One region of the Sinomonas terricola genome, then DNA from elsewhere that is predicted to be linked to it. Evidence: predicted binding sites of a transcription regulator. Region 1 holds the regulator's gene; the other holds the start of a gene.
The links. The regulator Rex, encoded in region 1, represses fermentation and respiration genes when NADH is low (regulators of the CRP and FNR family bind a similar motif). The targets are predictions, from matches to a motif close to CTTGTGAANNNNTTCACAAG.
Positions count from the first base shown of each region.

Region 2: SPF06_RS17350 (glyceraldehyde-3-phosphate dehydrogenase) is a predicted target of Rex. The motif match lies at 4,687-4,706, and genes of this name have one in related genera.

Region 1 covers NZ_JAYGGQ010000001.1:668,262-676,594, forward strand. The annotation lists gene SPF06_RS03300 (hypothetical protein) at 1-845, shown strand, start outside; gene SPF06_RS03305 (hypothetical protein) at 864-1,499, shown strand; gene SPF06_RS03310 (redox-sensing transcriptional repressor Rex) at 1,496-2,227, opposite strand; gene SPF06_RS03315 (glutaredoxin family protein) at 2,324-2,593, opposite strand; gene SPF06_RS03320 (HAD family hydrolase) at 2,642-3,451, shown strand; gene SPF06_RS03325 (30S ribosomal protein bS22) at 3,618-3,716, opposite strand; gene SPF06_RS03330 (helix-turn-helix domain-containing protein) at 3,863-4,075, opposite strand; gene SPF06_RS03335 (3-deoxy-7-phosphoheptulonate synthase) at 4,216-5,355, opposite strand; gene SPF06_RS03340 (trehalase-like domain-containing protein) at 5,611-8,292, opposite strand.
Region 2 covers NZ_JAYGGQ010000015.1:3,753-12,085, forward strand. The annotation lists gene mptB (polyprenol phosphomannose-dependent alpha 1,6 mannosyltransferase MptB) at 1-1,035, opposite strand, end outside; gene orn (oligoribonuclease) at 1,128-1,766, shown strand; tRNA gene SPF06_RS17335 (tRNA-His) at 1,902-1,974, shown strand; gene def (peptide deformylase) at 2,096-2,668, shown strand; gene SPF06_RS17345 (hypothetical protein) at 2,771-2,971, opposite strand; gene SPF06_RS17350 (glyceraldehyde-3-phosphate dehydrogenase) at 3,013-4,488, opposite strand; gene SPF06_RS17355 (DUF4231 domain-containing protein) at 4,807-5,673, shown strand; gene SPF06_RS17360 (TIR domain-containing protein) at 5,840-6,964, shown strand; RNA gene rnpB (RNase P RNA component class A) at 6,993-7,377, opposite strand; gene SPF06_RS17370 (YaaA family protein) at 7,438-8,202, shown strand; gene SPF06_RS17375 (MFS transporter) at 8,262-8,333, opposite strand, start outside.

The DNA of each region.
Region 1 (8,333 bases):
GCGAGGAGGCCTCGGCGACCGAGCCGCCGCACGCCGCGCCCGGTGCGTCGGCTTCCGGTGAGCCGCGCCCCACTCCGCGCTACGGGCAATACGCTCCCGGCTTCGAACCGCCGCATCGGCCAGCGCAGCCGCCGCAGTACGGCCAGCAGCCGCCCTCGCCCGCGCAGCCTCCGCAGTACGGCCAGCAGCCGCCGCAGTATGGGCAGCCTCCCCAGTACGGCCAGCAGCCTCCCCAGTATGGCCAGCAGCCGCCGCAGTATGGGCAGCCGCCGCAGTACGGCCAGCAGCCCTATGGCCAGCCGCCAGCCCAGCCCTATGGCTACGGGTCGCTCACACCTGCGCCGGGCCCGAACGAGCAGCAGTCTGCAGTCACCATCGCCTTCTGGCTCATGCTCTCGACAGCTGCCGCGGAGGTGATCCTCGGCGTCGTCGGCCTCATCATCAACCTCGGCAGCACGAGCGTGCTGCGCACGATCTACGACGACCAGGCGGCAGGCCGCCCGACGCCCTTCACGTACGAGGAGTTCAAGAGCCTCGTGCTGGGCGTCCTCTGGACCGTGTTCGCTGGAGCCGTGGTCAACGCGATCATCCTCGGGCTCTGCGCGTTCTTCCTGCGCAAGGGGCGTCGCTGGAGCCGGATCCTCGGAACTGTCTTCCTCGCCCTCTCGGTGTTCTCCTTCTTCAACGCAGGCTTCTTCGCGCTCGTGACGATCGCGCTCGCCATCATCACGATCATCATGCTGTTCCGCCCGGGCGTGACCGCGTTCGTCAACGCGCACAACACCTTCAACAACCCCTACACCCCCGGCCCCCCGCGGACTTTCGGCAACCCGTACGGGCAGTAGCAGGAGAGGCAGGAGACCATGTCAGAACGCCAGTTTCCCGGCGGCCAGCACGACGGCAATCAGTATTCTGGCCCGTGGCCGAGCCAACTCCCCACGGGGTCTTTCCCGGGCATGCAGCCGCAGCCGACCGTCCACAAGCCGACGACGATCAAGGTCGCGTTCTGGCTCCTCATCGCGCTCGCGGTCCTTCCGCTGGCCTTCGTTCCTTTCGAGGTCCAGTACTTCAACGAGAGCTTCCCCGCCATCTTGGCGCAGGCGTCGGCTCGGAGCCGGCAACCCCTTCCGCCCGGTTTCGCGGAGCAGCTTCTCTCGGTCATGGTGCCATTCATCTGGATCATCGTGATCATCGTTGCCGCCATTGAAGTACTCGTGGCGCTCGGAATCTGGACCGGCCGAAACTGGGTTCGGATCGTGCTCACAGTCTTCATCGGTGTCGGCCTCCTGGGATCGATGTTCAGCCTCGCGGTGGCGACCATGGCGCCGAGCATCTACAGCAGGGAATATCTGTCCAGCGGTCCCCTGATGCTCGCGAGCTACGGCCTGTCAGTTGTCCAGCTCGCAGCCAACGCGGCCATTCTCGTTCTGATCTGGCTTCCCGCGTCGAACTACTTCTTCGCGATGTCCAAGGCCGCCCGCGCAGGCTACCTGCGCTAGGCCGAGGCCGTCCCCGCGGCGGGCTCGCCGTGCTCGTCCTCGCCGGTCTGGCCCCCCGCCTCGCCCCGCTGGGCGTGGTAGGCGAGGATCTGGAGCTCGGTGGCCATGTCCACCTTGCGCAGGGTGACACCCCGCGGAACCTGAAGGATCGCGGGCGCGAAGCTCAGGATGCTCCGCACGCCGGCCGCGACAACGCGATCGCATGCCTGCTGCGCTGCGGACCCCGGGAGCGCGAGAACAGCCATGTTGGCCCGCGTCCGCTTGAAGATGGACTCGAGATTGGCCGCATCCGCGACGCGGAGCCAGCCGACCTCGTTCCCGATGATCTGGGGATCGGTGTCGAGGAGCGCGACGACCTCGAAGCCGCGCGTCTCGAATCCGCCGTACCGTGCTAGGGCCCGGCCCAGGTTGCCGGCGCCGACGATCGCCACGCGCCAGTCCCGCGTGAGTCCCAGCGCGGCCGACAGGTGCTGCAGGAGGTTCTCGACCTCGTACCCGACGCCGCGCGTGCCGTACGAGCCGAGCTGCGAGAGGTCCTTCCGGAGGGTCGCCGAACTCACGCCCGAAGCGTCCGCGAGTTCCTCCGAGGAGACCCGCTCGACGCCCTCCGCGACGAAGCCGTTGAGGGCACGCAGATACACCGTGAGACGGGCGACGACGGCGCTCGGGAGCCGCTTCGCCGTCGGCTCGGCGGGCACGTCTTCGGGCGATTTCGCATGAGTCGTCACGGAGCGTCCCTCCTCACGGTCTGGCTGCCGCTTCGCGCGGCGCGTTCTCCTTCGGCCCGAATCACTCTAGGACTGCCGATGCGTGCCGCCAAAACGTCAGTCGGAGGACGCCGACTGGGCCACGGCCGCCGCGATCGTCCGGCGGAGCCTCGCCTCGTCGATCCGCCAGAAATCGCGTTGCACGCCGTCGACCAGGACTACGGGGACCTCCTCGGCGAAGCGCTCGGCGAGTTCGGCGTCGTCGTCCATGAGCCGCTCGCTCCACGGGAGGCCCGCATCGGCGGCGACGCGCGCCACGACCTCGCGTGCCGCCTCGCAGAGGTGGCACTCGCGGCGGGTGACTAGGACGATCTCGGGGGTCCGCATGCATCCACGGTAACCGGTCCTCGGGCGCGCAATCGCTAGACTCTGAGCATGCCCGTCGAGAAGAACGTGCCTGTAGCGGTGCGCCCGCTCCCCCAGGCCCGGCCCGCCGAGGCTGCGTTCTTCGACGTCGACAACACGCTCATGCGCGGCGCGAGCCTCTTCCACGTGGGCCGGAAGATGTACGAGCGTGGCGCGTTCACGCTGCGCGAGGCCACCGGGTTCGCGTGGAAGCAGTTCACGTTCCTGCTCCGCGGCGAAAGCCTCGACGATGTGCAGTCGATCCAGAACTCGGCCCTCTCGCTCGCGGCCGGGATCCGCGCCGAGGACGTCGCGACGGTCGGGTACGAGGTCTACGACGAGATGATCGAGTCGCGGATCTGGCCCGGGGCGAAGGCCCTCGCCGAGCAGCACCTGCGCGTGGGGCGCCGCGTGTGGCTCGTGACCGCGACGCCCATCGAGATCGCGTCGGTCATCTCGGAGCGGCTCGGCCTCACGGGAGCGCTCGGGACTGTCGGGGAGATTGAGGACGGGGCGTACACGGGGCGGCTCGTGGGCGAGATCCTGCACGGGAGGGCGAAGGCCCACGCCGTCGAGGAGCTTGCCGAGCGCGAAAGCCTCGACCTCTCGCACTGCTGGGCGTACTCGGATTCGCACAACGACATCCCGCTCCTGAGCCTCGTCGGGCACCCCGTCGCGATCAACCCCGACGCGCGGCTCCGCCGCCACGCCAACGCGCACAACTGGCCCATCTACGACTTCCGTGCGGGACGTCGCGCGGCGACGCTCGGCCTCAAGCTCGCGACCGTCGGCGGCGCCGTCTACGGGCTCTGGCGCAGCTACTCGCGCTTCCGGCGGTAACGCGGAGCATCGGCTTCCCGGCCACGCGTCGGCGTTACGTGGCCACGCGTCGGCGTTACGTGGCCACGCGTCGGCGTTACGTGGCCACGCGTCGGGAATGCGAAGGAGGCCCGCCCCCACGATGGGGATGGGCCTCCTTCATGTGCCTCTCGGCGAGGCGCGCCGGCTACTTCTTGTTGCGGCGCTGGTGACGAGTCTTGCGAAGCAGCTTGCGGTGCTTCTTCTTGGCCATGCGCTTGCGGCGCTTCTTGATAACCGAACCCACAGAAGTTCCTTACAGTTGGTGTCCCCGGTGCTGCTGGCCGGGGCGCCCGGAGGGCCGCTTGCAACCAACTGCTGGTGACGTGACGTGAAACGTTCCTGAACAGGATACAGCACCGAACAGACCGGCCGTCCCGTGCAGGCGCCGGGCTACGCCGTCTCGGTGTGCCCTTCGACGGCGGAGCGACGCACATACTCGTCCACGGCGGCCTCGGGCACGCGGTAGGAGCGCCCGAAACGCACGGCCGGCATCTCCCCCGAGTGGACAAGACGGTAGACGGTCATCTTGGAGACGCGCATCATCTCGGCGACTTCTGCAACCGTGAGGAAGCGGGTGTTCGCGAACTCCCCCGAACCTGCCATTTCAGAATCCTTTGCCTGCCGTCGGTGCGCACCTTGGAGGTCGTTCCGACGGCCCAGCTCCTGCGGGGTGCCCTCACGGTGCTTTGTGCTAGCTACTGTAGATGCTGGAGGGACGGTTGTGAAAGTGGCATTCTCCCATGTCACTCGCCGGTTGGCCGCAAAGACCTCCTCGAGCGCGCCGCTCCCGCGAGCTCGTCGAGCACGCGGACCGTGACGTCCCAGTCCATGCACGCATCCGTGACCGATTGGCCGTACACGAGCTGATCCCGCCCCGCGGCACGCGCCCGGGCGTTCGCCTCGGTGTCCAGCTTCTGCGCCCCGCCCACGAGGAAGCTCTCGAGCATGACGCCCGCGATCGCCGCCGAGCTCGGGCCCTGAGACGCGATCTGCGCACCGAGCTCGAGCGCCACCTCCGCCTGGCGGTGGTGGTCCTTGCCGCTGTTGGCGTGGCTCGCATCCACGATGAGCCGCGGATTGAGGCCCTTCGCGGCCATCGTCACGGACGCCGAGGTGACGGATTCGGCGTCGTAATTCGGCCCGGTCGCGCCGCCGCGCAGCACGAGGTGGGTGTCCGGGTTGCCGGAGGTCGCAACGAGGGCCGCGCGGCCGTCGTCGTCGATTCCGAGGAACGCCTGCGGTGCGGACGCCGCGCCGCACGCGTCGATCGCGACCTGGAGCCCGCCGTCGGTGCCGTTCTTGAACCCGACGGGCGTCGAGAGGCCGGAGACCAGCTGGCGGTGGATCTGGCTCTCCGCCGTGCGGGCACCGATCGCGCCCCACGCGATCGCGTCCGCGGTGTACTGCGGGGAGATGGGCTCGAGGAACTCGGTGGCGGTCGGCAGCCCGAGGCCCAGGACGCCGAGCAGCACCTCCCGGGCGGCGCGCAGCCCGGCCGCGATGTCGTGCGAGCCGTCGAGGCGGGGATCGTTGATGAGGCCCTTCCAGCCGACCGTCGTGCGGGGCTTCTCGAAGTACGTGCGCATCACCACGAGCAGGTCCTCGCGGTGATCGCGGGCGACGGCGGCGAGGCGGCGTGCGTAGTCGAGGCCGGCTTCGGGGTCGTGGATCGAGCAGGGGCCGACGATCACGAGGAGGCGGTCGTCGACGCCGTCGAGCACTGCGCGGACCTCGTCGCGGGCGCGCGCGACGGTCGCCCCGGCCGCGGCGGTCAGCGGCAGCTCGGCGAGGAGCTCGCGCGGGGTTGGGAGGGGCATGAACTCGGCGGCGCGCGAGTTGCGCAGGGCCGGTTCGGATGTGGGCTTGAGGGTGGGGGTGCTCATGGTTCCTGTCTCTCTCCGACAGGCCCCGAGCGTTCAGAGCCTGCCTGGAACGGCGAAGGGCAGGGACGATGTCCCTGCCCTGTTGGCTCTGAAGGTTGATACGCGCGAGTCTACGCTTGGCCCTCCAGAGCCAACGCAAAATACGCATACCAACGCTTGGTCATGGATGCACCCTACGGGCTCGCCGGCCGACGGCGCAATTGTGACGGGCATCGACTGCTCCACAACTGTCGTTATGAGCCTCGAAAACGACAGTTATGGAGCAGTCGATGAGGGCTGCCGCCGCGCCTCGTCCAGGAGCCGCGCGCAGCGGATGAAACCCAGATGTGAGTACGCCTGGGGGTGATTCCCGAGATGCGTCTCGGTCGAGGGATCGTATTCCTCCGGCAGGAGCCCCGTCGGGCCCATGAGGGCGACAAGCCGCGCGAACAGCTCCTCCGCGTCATCGAGGCGGCCCACGGCGAGGAACGCCTCGATGAGCCACGACGTGCACAGGTGGAAGCCGCCCTCGAGGCCCGGCAGGCCGTCGTCGTACGTGTAGCGGAACACGGTCGGCCCCACGCGCAGCTCGCGCTCGACCGCCGCGACCGTCGCGAGGAAGCGCGGATCCCGCGGATCAAGCAGCCCGGAGAGGCCCACGTGCAGCACGGCGGCGTCGAGATCGGGGCTGTCGTAGGCGACGGTGTACGCTCGCGCGCCATCGTCCCACCCCTCGGCGAGCACCTCCGAACGGACGACGGCGGCGAGCGGCTCCCAGCCGTCGTCGGCCGCGCGTCCGTGGCGGCGGGCAACGCGGAGGGCTCGATCGAGCGTGACCCAGCACATCGTCTTCGAGTAGACATGGTGGCGCGGGGCGCGGCGGGCCTCCCAGATGCCGTGGTCCGGCTCGTGCCAGCGGGCCGTCACGGCGGCGGCCATCTGGACGAGGAGCCGCCAGTGCGTGTCGGGCAGCTCCCCCGTCCGCTCGGACAGGATGTCGATGAGCTGAGCCACGGGTCCGAACACGTCGAGCTGCACCTGGTGGTCCGCGGCGTTGCCGATGCGGACCGGCCGCGAGCCGGCGTATCCCGGAAGGTGCTCGATCGAGGCCTCGGTGGAGAGCGGCGCGCCCGTCACCGAGTAGAGGGGGTGCAGCCACTCGGGGCCGGGGGCCGAGTCAAGGATGCGCCCGAGCCACGAGAGGAAGCCGTCCGCCTCATCCGTCGAGCCGAGCTCCACAAGGGCCATGACCGTGAGGGACGCGTCCCGGAGCCAGCAGTACCGGTAGTCCCAGTTCCGCGTCCCGCCGATGCCCTCGGGCAACGACGTCGTGGGTGCGGCCAGGACCGCGCCCGTCGGCTCATGGACGAGGTGCCGGAGCGTGAGCGCCGAGCGGACGACGAGCGAGGGCTTGACGGCCGGGACGTCCAGCTGGGCCACCCAGCTCCGCGAGGCCAGCGCGACCCCTTCCCGCCGCGCGGGCTCCCCCGCGGGATCCGGCTCCGCGGGGTCGGGATCGCCGCAGCGCAGCGTGAGGACCACAGGGCCGAGCGAGAGGTCCGCGTGGGCCGTGGCCGTCGCGTGCCGTCCGTCGGATTCGACGATGAACCGGATCCCCGGCGCGTGGAGGACGATCGGCTCCGACGTGCCAACGACGTGCAGCGAATCGCCCCGCGCCTCGATCGCGCAGGGCGCTCCGGCATAGTCGGGGCGCGGCGCGAAGACGATCCGAGCCGTGCCCGGCCCGGAGAGCACCCGCACGAGCTGGGTGACACCCTCGGGGGACGGCTCGAGATAGTCCGTGACCGTGAGGTCCGCCCACCGCGTCTCGACGATCATCGTGTTGTCGACGTACCGCTGGCCGAGGAGGCGCGAGGCGGCCACCGGTTCGACCGTGAAGTGCCCCGCGGGATCGCCGCCCAGGACGTGCGCGAAGAGCGATCCCGAATCCGGCAGCGGGTGCGTCATCCAGCAGATCTTGCCGTCGGGAGTGACGAGCGCCGTCGAGCTCCCGTCGCCGAGCATCGAGTGCCGCTCGAGCGCGACGGCCTCCTCGCCGAACAGCCATGCCCTCCGCAGCTCGAACAGGACGGCGAGGAGACGCGCAAACGACTCGGGATCGCGCAGGCGGTGCCGCGCCGTCGTCGTCCTCGGGCCGATGTGCAGGCCAAGGTCGGGGCCGCGCAGCGTCGCGAGAGCATCCTCGTCGCTCGACGCGTCCCCCGCGAACAGCGCCGCGCTCACCCCGAGCTGGGCACGCAGGCGATCCAGGGCCGCGTCCTTCGCGGGCGGCAGGGCGGAGAGGTCCACGACCGTGCCGTCCTCGATGAAGAACAGGCCGAACGTCGAGGCGACCTCGCGGGCGACGGCGGTCGCGGCCTCGGCCGCGTCGGGATCGGCGTCGCGGCGATGGACGGCGAAGGCCGTGGGCTTGCGCTCGAACGCCAGCCCGCGGCCCCTCACGAGGCGCTCCCGGTGCATCTCGCCGAGCCGCTCAGTGAGCCGCTCGACGAGCAGGTCCCCCGCACGCTGGAGCAGGCCCTCCGTGGCCTGGGGCATCGTATACGCGAAGGACATGTCGAACTCGTGTCCGTGCGACCCGACGAGGTGGATCTCCGCGGGGAGGCGCGAGATCGCCGCGAGATCACGGAGCGAACGTCCCGAGATCACCGCGGCGTGCGTGTTCGGCAGCGCCGCGAGCGCGCGGAGTGCGACCGCGGCGCTGCCGAGCGGAAGCGTCTCGGTGGTCTGGCCATCGGTCGGCGTGAGCGTACCGCCGTAGTTGCACGCGACGAGCAGCGACGGCTGCCTCGCGAGGAGCTTGAGCTCCGCCATGAGCCCAGGGCCCAGCCCGTCGCCGTCGTCGTCGGCCTGCAGGAAGGGGCGCAGGAGGCCGAGCGGGAGGGAGCCGCCGAGCAGAGCCGTGTCTGCGACCGTCCTGTTCAAGGGTGTTGCCATGGTGCCTCCGCTTCGACGCGCTTGGGCACCAGTTTCGGAGG
Region 2 (8,333 bases), on a different contig from region 1:
GACGATAGCGTTGACCCACCCGAAGCCGAGCCCGTACGCGAGCGAGCTCGCCGCAAAGAGGCCGAGGCTGATGAGCCCGGTCGCCGCCCAGCACAGGAATTTGCGCAGCCAGGTCGCGCGCGGCCCCGCCCACAGGAGGCCCACGAAGGGAAGGACGACGGCGGTGATCGGCTTGATCCCGATCGACGCCGTCGTGAGCACGATGCCGAGGAACCAGTTCCCGCGCGCCGCGTAGTAGACGCCTGCGACGGCAAGGCCGATCATGAGCGCCTCGTTGTGGGCGCTCGCGATGCAGCTGATGAGGAACAGCGGGTTCGCGACCGTGAGCCACACCGCCCGGGCACCGTCCACGCCGTGGAGCTGCGCGAGCTTGAAGCCGTAGTACGCACAGAGGAAGACTCCTGCGAGGGCCAGGATTCTGAAGAGCAGCACTGAGACGTCGGGCTGGCCTCCCGTGAGCTGGACAACCCACCGTTCGAGCCACAGGAAGTACGGACCATAGGGGGTCCGCGTCGACGCCCAGGACGGGTCCGTCCCGAGCTCGAGCCAGTTGTTGAGCGCCGAGATGCCTGTCGTGTACGGGTTCAGGCCGGCGGTCATGAGCCGGCCCTGGCCGACATACGCGTAGACGTCGCGCGAATAGATCGGCACCGTGAACGCGAGCGGAAGGCCCCACAGCGCCGTCGCGAGGACGACGGGCCGCACCGTTCCCGGGCCCCAGTATCGGAGGCGCTGGCCGAGTCGCAGCCACGACCGGGTCAGGAGCATGGCCCCGACGACCAAGGCGAGGATGCAGGACGTGACGCCCCAGCTCTCCGTGCGGAGCGCGATGAAGAACGGGCTGCGAGTGAGCGGTGACGCGTCCGCGAGCCGGCCCACGCCGAACGAGCCATACACCATGAGCAGCGAGCCGACGAAGCCCTGCCCGAGGGCCCAGTGCGGGGGCTGGTTGACGCCTACCGGGGGGAGCGCGGTCCAGAGCGACTTCAGCCAGTCGAAAACCCTCCCGAGCAAGCCAAAGCGCGTTGCGGACATGGGTCACCCTTCGATCAGTGGCGGGAGGGCTTCAGTCTAGCATCGGGCCCTTCCTCCCAACCCGGTGAGCGCGCCTCGGGTACATTGGCAGAGTGTCAAACCACGCTGAACGCATCGTCTGGATCGACTGCGAGATGACGGGCCTCGATATTGCCCGCGACGCCCTCATCGAGGTCGCCGTCCTCGTGACCGATGCAGAGCTCAACATCCTCGGCGACGGGGTCGACGTCGTCATCCGCCCCACGGACGAGGCGCTCGCCGGCATGAACGACTTCGTGCGCGAGATGCATACGACGTCCAAGCTGCTCGACGAGCTGCCAGCTGGCCTGACCCTCGACGCCGCGCAGGCCGAGGTCATGGCCTACATCCGGGCGTGGGTGCCGGAGCCGAAGAAGGCCCAGCTCGGCGGCAATTCGGTGGGGACCGACCGCATGTTCCTCGCGCGGGACATGCCGGAGGTGGTCGAGCACCTGCACTATCGGATCATCGACGTCTCGACGATCAAGGAGCTCGCGCGGCGGTGGTTTCCGCGCGCCTATTTCCAGGCGCCCGCGAAGACCGGCGGCCACCGGGCCCTCGGCGACATCCGCGATTCGATCGACGAGCTCCGCTACTACCGTGAGGCGATCTTCGTCCCGCACCCCGGGCCGGACTCCGCGAAGGCCCAAGAGATCTCCGCGCGCATCTCGGCGGCCGCGAGCGGTTCGGGCGCAGCGGCCGCGGGAGTGTGACGCGCGCCTCGTCGGAGAAAAAATCTCCGCGGACGCCTCAAACTGGCAAAAGCACTCGTTAACAGCAGGTAGACTGTTACTCGTTGCCGGCGCAGAGGGTGCAGGAATTCTTGCGCGCTCGTCGCGGGTTGCGTGGTGGGTATAGCTCAGTTGGCAGAGCGTCTGGTTGTGGTCCAGAAGGTCGCGGGTTCAACCCCCGTTACTCACCCCGAGAGGGTCATCCCGGCAAGAGGCCGCACGGTTCACCGTGCGGCCTCTTGCGCGTCGGCCCTGCTCGTCATCCGCCTGGGTCCGCGATCCAGCACTGTCCACGACACCGAGGGATGCCCATGACCGTCCACCCCGTGACCATCTGGGGAGAGCCCGTTCTCCACCGGCGCGCCGCCGAGGTGACCGAGTTCGACGACAATCTCCGCGAGCTCATCGAGGACATGCACGAGACGAACGACGCCGCCAACGGCGTCGGCCTCGCCGCGCCCCAGATCGGCGTGGGCCTCCGGATCTTCGTGTACAAGTACCAGAACGACGACGGCGTGCCGCCACGCGGCGCCGTCGTCAATCCGCGGCTGACCCTCTCCAAGGTCCCAGGCACGGCTCCCGACCCCGAGGAAGACGAGGAGGGCTGCCTCTCCTTCCCCGGCGAGAGCTACCCGCTCAAGCGCGCGGACTGGGCTCACGTCGAGGGCTTCGACGGCGATGGAGAGCCGGTCGACTTCGTGGCCACCGGCTGGTTCGCCCGCGTCATGCAGCACGAATACGACCACCTCGACGGCAAGCTCTATGTCGACAAGCTCCCGGACCGGTACGCCCGCAAGGCCAAGAAGGCCGCGAAGACCCACGGCTGGGGTGTGCCGGGCCTCACGTGGATGCCGGGCGTCGACCCGGATCCGTTCGGCCACTGATTTCCCGCCCGGAGTTCCCGCGGCCGCAAGGCGCGCGGCGACACGGCAAAGGGCGCCGCACCAAATGGTGCGGCGCCCTTCATCGTGAACGTGTCAGCCGGGCTACTGTTCCCTGGTCACCCGGACGAGGTCTTCCTCCGCCGTCCGCAGCAGCTCTTCGAGCTGGGCGACCCGTCCGGGAGAGACCTCACCGGCCTCGAGTTTGGCCTTCGCATGGTCCAAGAGGAGCCGTGCCTGCTTGGCGTTGGCCTTGGCCACATCGAGGGCGTGTTCGAGGGTGCTCTCGTGCTCAGTCGCTTCCATAGCTGCATCTTGCCCCCGCTTGCTGGGCGAATCCAGTGACCTTACCGAGATGTCGCGAAAAGGTCATGGGCCGGGCGGGCGGCTGCGTTCTCGGGGAACGACGGCGCGTTGACGCCCGCCATCTCCTCGAGCACGCGCACCACCTGGCAGCTGTACCCGAACTCGTTGTCGTACCACACGTAGAGCACGAGGTTCGTCCCGTTGCTGATCGTCGCAAGGCCATCCACGATGCCAGCACGGCGCGAACCGACGAAGTCCGTCGAGACGACCTCGGGCGAGGCGATGTAATCGATCTGCTTGCGCAGCTCCGAGTGCAGGGACACGTCGCGGAGGTACGTGTTGACCTCGTCCTTCGTCGTCTCGCGCTCGAGGTTGAGGTTGAGGATGGCCATCGAGACATCCGGGGTGGGAACACGGATCGCGTTGCCCGTGAGCTTCCCCGCGAGTTCGGGAAGGGCCTTCGCGACGGCCTTTGCCGCGCCGGTCTCGGCGATCACCATATTGAGCGCGGCCGAGCGGCCGCGCCGGTCGCCCTTGTGGAAGTTGTCGGTGAGGTTCTGGTCGTTCGTGAACGAGTGGACCGTCTCCACATGCCCGTGGAGCACGCCGAACTTGTCGTTGACGGCCTTGAGGACGGGGGTGATGGCGTTGGTCGTGCACGAGGCCGCCGTGACGATGCGGTCCTGCTCCGTGAGATCGCGATGGTTGATGCCGTGCACGATGTTCGGGAGCGTTCCCTTGCCGGGGGCCGTCAGGAGGACGCGCGCCACGCCCTTGCTCTCGAGGTGCTGCGAGAGGCCCGCTTCATCGCGCCACTTGCCCGTGTTGTCCACGACGATCGCGTCCTCGATCCCGTACGCGGTGTAGTCGACCGTCGCGGGGTTGTCGGAGTAGATGACCTGGATGAGGGTTCCGTTGGCGAGAATCGTGTTGTTCTCCTCGTCGACCGTGATCGTGCCTTCGAAGGGACCATGCACGGAGTCGCGGCGCAGGAGGCTCGCGCGCTTCACGAGATCCTTGTCAGAGCCCTTGCGGACCACGATCGCCCGCAGGCGCAGGCCGTGGCCGCCACCCGCGTGCTCGATGAGGATGCGGGCCACGAGGCGTCCGATGCGGCCGAAGCCGTAGAGGACGACGTCGGTGCTGCCGCGCGGATCCGCTCCGTGCTGCCCCACGATCGCGGCCAGTTCATCGCGGAGGAAGTCTTCAAGGCTCCGGGCCCCGCCGTCTTCGCGGAACTTCTCGTTGAGGCGCGCGATGTCGATCGACGCGGCGCCGAGTTCGAGCTCGTCGAGCGCCTTGAGGATCGGGAGGGTCTCCTCGAGGTCGAGCTCCTCGCTGTCGATCTGGCGAGCCCAGCGGTGCGCCTTGAGGAGGCCGACAACCGACTGGTTGATGAGGCTCCGGCCGTGGACCGATGTCACGACGTTGTTCTCGCGGTACAGGCGCCCGATCAGAGGGATCATCTCTTCTGCTGCAGCCTCTCGGCCGATCCACGCGTCAAGGGCCGTTTCCATTACACGGGCGGACTCCGTCTTGCTCACACAGGTGCCTTTCTCTGCAGTGTCGCGCACACCGTTGTGCGCTGGGCGCGCGGCACCGCGTACCGATGCCTGACGCGAAAAAGGCCGGTCCTGCGATCGCAGAGCCGGCTCCTGAACTTCTACGTTCACCATCAATTCTACCGATCAAGGCCAGCTTCAAATCCGGCATGCCATGTGAAGTCACTCACAGGCTCGAGCTCGCGGGAGCTGGCGGGCCCCCGCACGCGGTTCTACACTGCGGTCACGCGGTATGGGGCCCCGGCCCCTCGGCCGCTTTCGAGGGAGGGCCACATGGACAATGGCTTGGATCTTCCCGGATTCTTCAAGGACGCCGACGCCGCGTCCTTGGCGACCCAGCGCGCCTACCTCGCCCTGAACCGAACGCGGCTCTGGAGCGCCGTCGCCGGAGCGCTCGGCGGCGCCATCACGTGGTCCGCCTCGAGCCTCGACGCGGGTGCCCTTGTGGCCCTTGCCGGATTCCTCGTGGCCCTTGTCGCCGAACTCGTCCTGGCCTTCCTCCAGCCCGAACGGGACTGGTACTCGGGCCGGGCACTTGCCGAATCCATGAAGACTATGGCCTGGTGCTACGCCGTCGGGGGTGATCCGTTCGCGTCGAGCCTCGGCGACGCCGAGGCACGGCGGATCCTACGGGAGCGAGCCGAGCTGCTTCTCCAGAAGGGAGGGGACAAGGTCTCGATGTCCGCCGCGAGCCCCCTCGTCACGGAGTCGATGACGGCTTTGCGGCACAGCAGCTTCGAGACGCGGCGAGCCGCCTACCTGGAGCGGCGAACCCGGGACCAGCGCAACTGGTATGCGGGCAAGGCCCGGCAGAGCAAGCGGAAGGCGGACCTGTGGAGATCCGCGCTGGTCGCCGCTGAGATCGCGGCGGTGTCTGCCTCGACCCTGCGCGTTACGAAGACCCTCGATATCGACCTCGCCGGAATCCTCGGCGCGGCCATCGGTTCGGGCGCAGCGTGGCTTGCACTCAAGCAATATGCCCAGCTCGCGGCGGCCTACAGCCTCGCAAGCCGCGAGCTCACGCTGCAAGAGGACCTTCTCTCGCAGGTGGAGGAGGACGGCTGGTCCCACGCCGTGTCCGACGCCGAAGAAGCCATCAGCAGGGAGCACACGATGTGGCTCGCGTCCCACAACGAGTGACGCAGAATCCGCGCCGGAGAGATCTGGCGCGCCGTTCAACCCGGGCGTATCCTCATTACAACAGTCACTGGATTAACCAAGATCGACCCCATCCAGATTGACCCCACACGGAACCCCGGAGCTGTTGCGGGGGTGGCAGCTCCGGACCTCGCCTAGGAGATCCGCCATGGCCATCCCCGCCGACATCACCGGGCCGCGCAGCGGCCGGCTCGTCTTCATCTCCTACGCCCGGGCGGACCGGGACGCGGCCGACCGCATCCGCCAGGCCGTTGTCGCAATGCACCACGAGGCATGGATCGACAGCAATCTCGAGGGCGGCCACGAATGGTGGAACGAGATCCTGGATCAGCTCCGACGCTGCGACGCCGTGATCGTGGCGGTCTCCGCCGAACTCCTGGAGTCGGAGGCGGCGAGGGCGGAACGCGTCTATGCGCTCTCGCTCGGAAAGCCGATCATTCCGATCAAGGTGCGGGAGATCCGGGATGACCTCCTCCCGCCAGACATTGCCGCGCGCCAATACATCGACTTCACGCGGCCCACGCTCACGACCGGAATCGAACTCGCCAACGTCCTGAGCGGCCTGCCGCCCGCGGTCGCACTGCCCCCCGAGCTTCCGCCCGCGCCACCCCTTCCTGCGTCCTACTTCGGCGGGATCGCCGAGATGCTCCACCGGTCGACGCTGGCCGACGATGAGCAGCGCCTCATCGCGGGCAAGCTCGCCGACGCGCTCCAGCGGCCCCGGGAACGCGAGGCGGCGCTCGAGCTGCTCGCGATGCTCGAGAACCGGCGGGACCTCTATGCGAGCACGGCGCGCGAAATCACCCGGATCCGACGCGACCTCATTCCCGCGGGCTCGCTGCCTCCTGAGCCGGTCATGACGCCCGGCCCGACGTCGTTTCCGCCCGAGGCGCGAAGGCCGGACCCAGCAAGACCAGCTCCGCAGAGGCCCGCACCGCACACGCCCGAGCGACGACCGGCGCAGCAAGGACCGCAGCGGCCCCGCCCAGAAGTCGGGGCCACCACCACGGGCGGCTTTCCCTCGCAGCATTGGGGACTCAGCATCACGGGCCTGCTCGTCTCGATCCTCTCCTTCGTTCCGCTCGGCGTCGTGGCGGTCGTCATGTCTGCTCAGGTGGCGGCGCGGTGGAACCGCGGCGACCCTGCAGGGTCCGCGAACGCCTCGCGCCTCGCCGTCGTCTGGGGATGGATCGGCATCGGATGGGGCGCGCTCGCCCTCCTCCTCTACCTCGTCGTCGGGATCTATGCCGCGCAGAACCCCTACGGCTACTGACCTGAGGCGGCCTGGAGGGCGAGGTGCGAGGCCAGGCCGGCCTATGAGCCGGGTTCTGTCTCCGTGCCCGGTTGCCCGGACGCGGGAGGCGATCATCCATCTAGGACCGCCGTTGCCGGCGGCCTCAAGCGGCCTACCCGGACGCTCGGGCGGGCAGCCCTCGAACGCGCCCTGTCTGGCCTTGCTCCGAGTGGGGTTTACCGAGCCTCCCCGGTCGCCCGAGGAGCTGGTGGTCTCTTACACCGCCGTTTCACCCTTACCCGGGCGTGCTGCCCGGGCGGTCTGTTTTCTGTGGCACTGGCCTGCGGGTTTCCCCGAGTGGGTATTGCCCACCACCCTGCCCTGCGGAGCCCGGACTTTCCTCGCGACTCCACCCCCGAGGGAAGGAGTCCCGCAATCGCCCAGCCAACCTGACCTCGCCCCAGCATTCTAGCGTCTGCGCGCATCCGCCTCAGGACGGTTAGGATTCCGTGGTGCTCATCCTCCTTCCGCCCTCCGAGGGCAAGACCCCAGCCTCGCGAGGCGCCGCCGTCGACCTCTCTGCCCTGAGCTTTCCGGGCCTCGAGGTTGCGCGGAAGGAGGTCATGGAGGCCCTTGCCGAGGTGAGCGGGCGGCACGATGCCCTCGAAGCGCTCGGCGTGGGGGCGTCGCTAGCGGACGACGTCGAACGGAACCGGCGGCTGCACGCCGAACCGGCGGCCCCCGCCCACCGGGTCTACTCGGGTGTCCTCTACGAGGCGCTCGGCTACGCGTCCCTGACCCCGGCGCAGCGCCGCAAGGCCGACGAATGGATCGTCGTCGTCTCCGCGCTCTGGGGCGCCGTCGGCTTCGCGGATGCCGTGCCGGCCTATCGGCTGTCGATGTCGGCGGCGCTGCCCGGCCTTGGGCGCCTCGCATCCTATTGGAAGCCGCGCCTCCGCGAGGCTCTCTCCGAGCGCGCTGCCGACGGCCTCGTCGTCGACTGCCGGTCAAGCACGTACGCCGCGGCCTATGCGCCGCCCGCGGATCGCACTGTGACGGTCGACGTCGTCACCGAGCGCAACGGGAAGCGCACGGTCGTGAGCCATTTCGCGAAGCACCACCGGGGCGAGTTCGTGCGCCATCTGCTCACACGCCGTGGGAAGGCGCCGACCTCGCCCGAAGCCCTCCTCGCCGTCGCCCAGGAGGGCTGGACCGCGGAGCTGGCCGAGGGGACGGCCCGCCGGCCGAGCTCGCTCGTCCTCGTGCTCGAAGGCTGAGCCCGCGCCCGAGATCACGGCGGCGTGGGCACCCGGCTCGGTCCTGACGGCCGGCTCCTCTACCGGAGTGCCCCGACCGCGCCCGGATCCCTGGAGGACTCTCGGGCGAACTCGCCGCCTCGCCCGAAGGC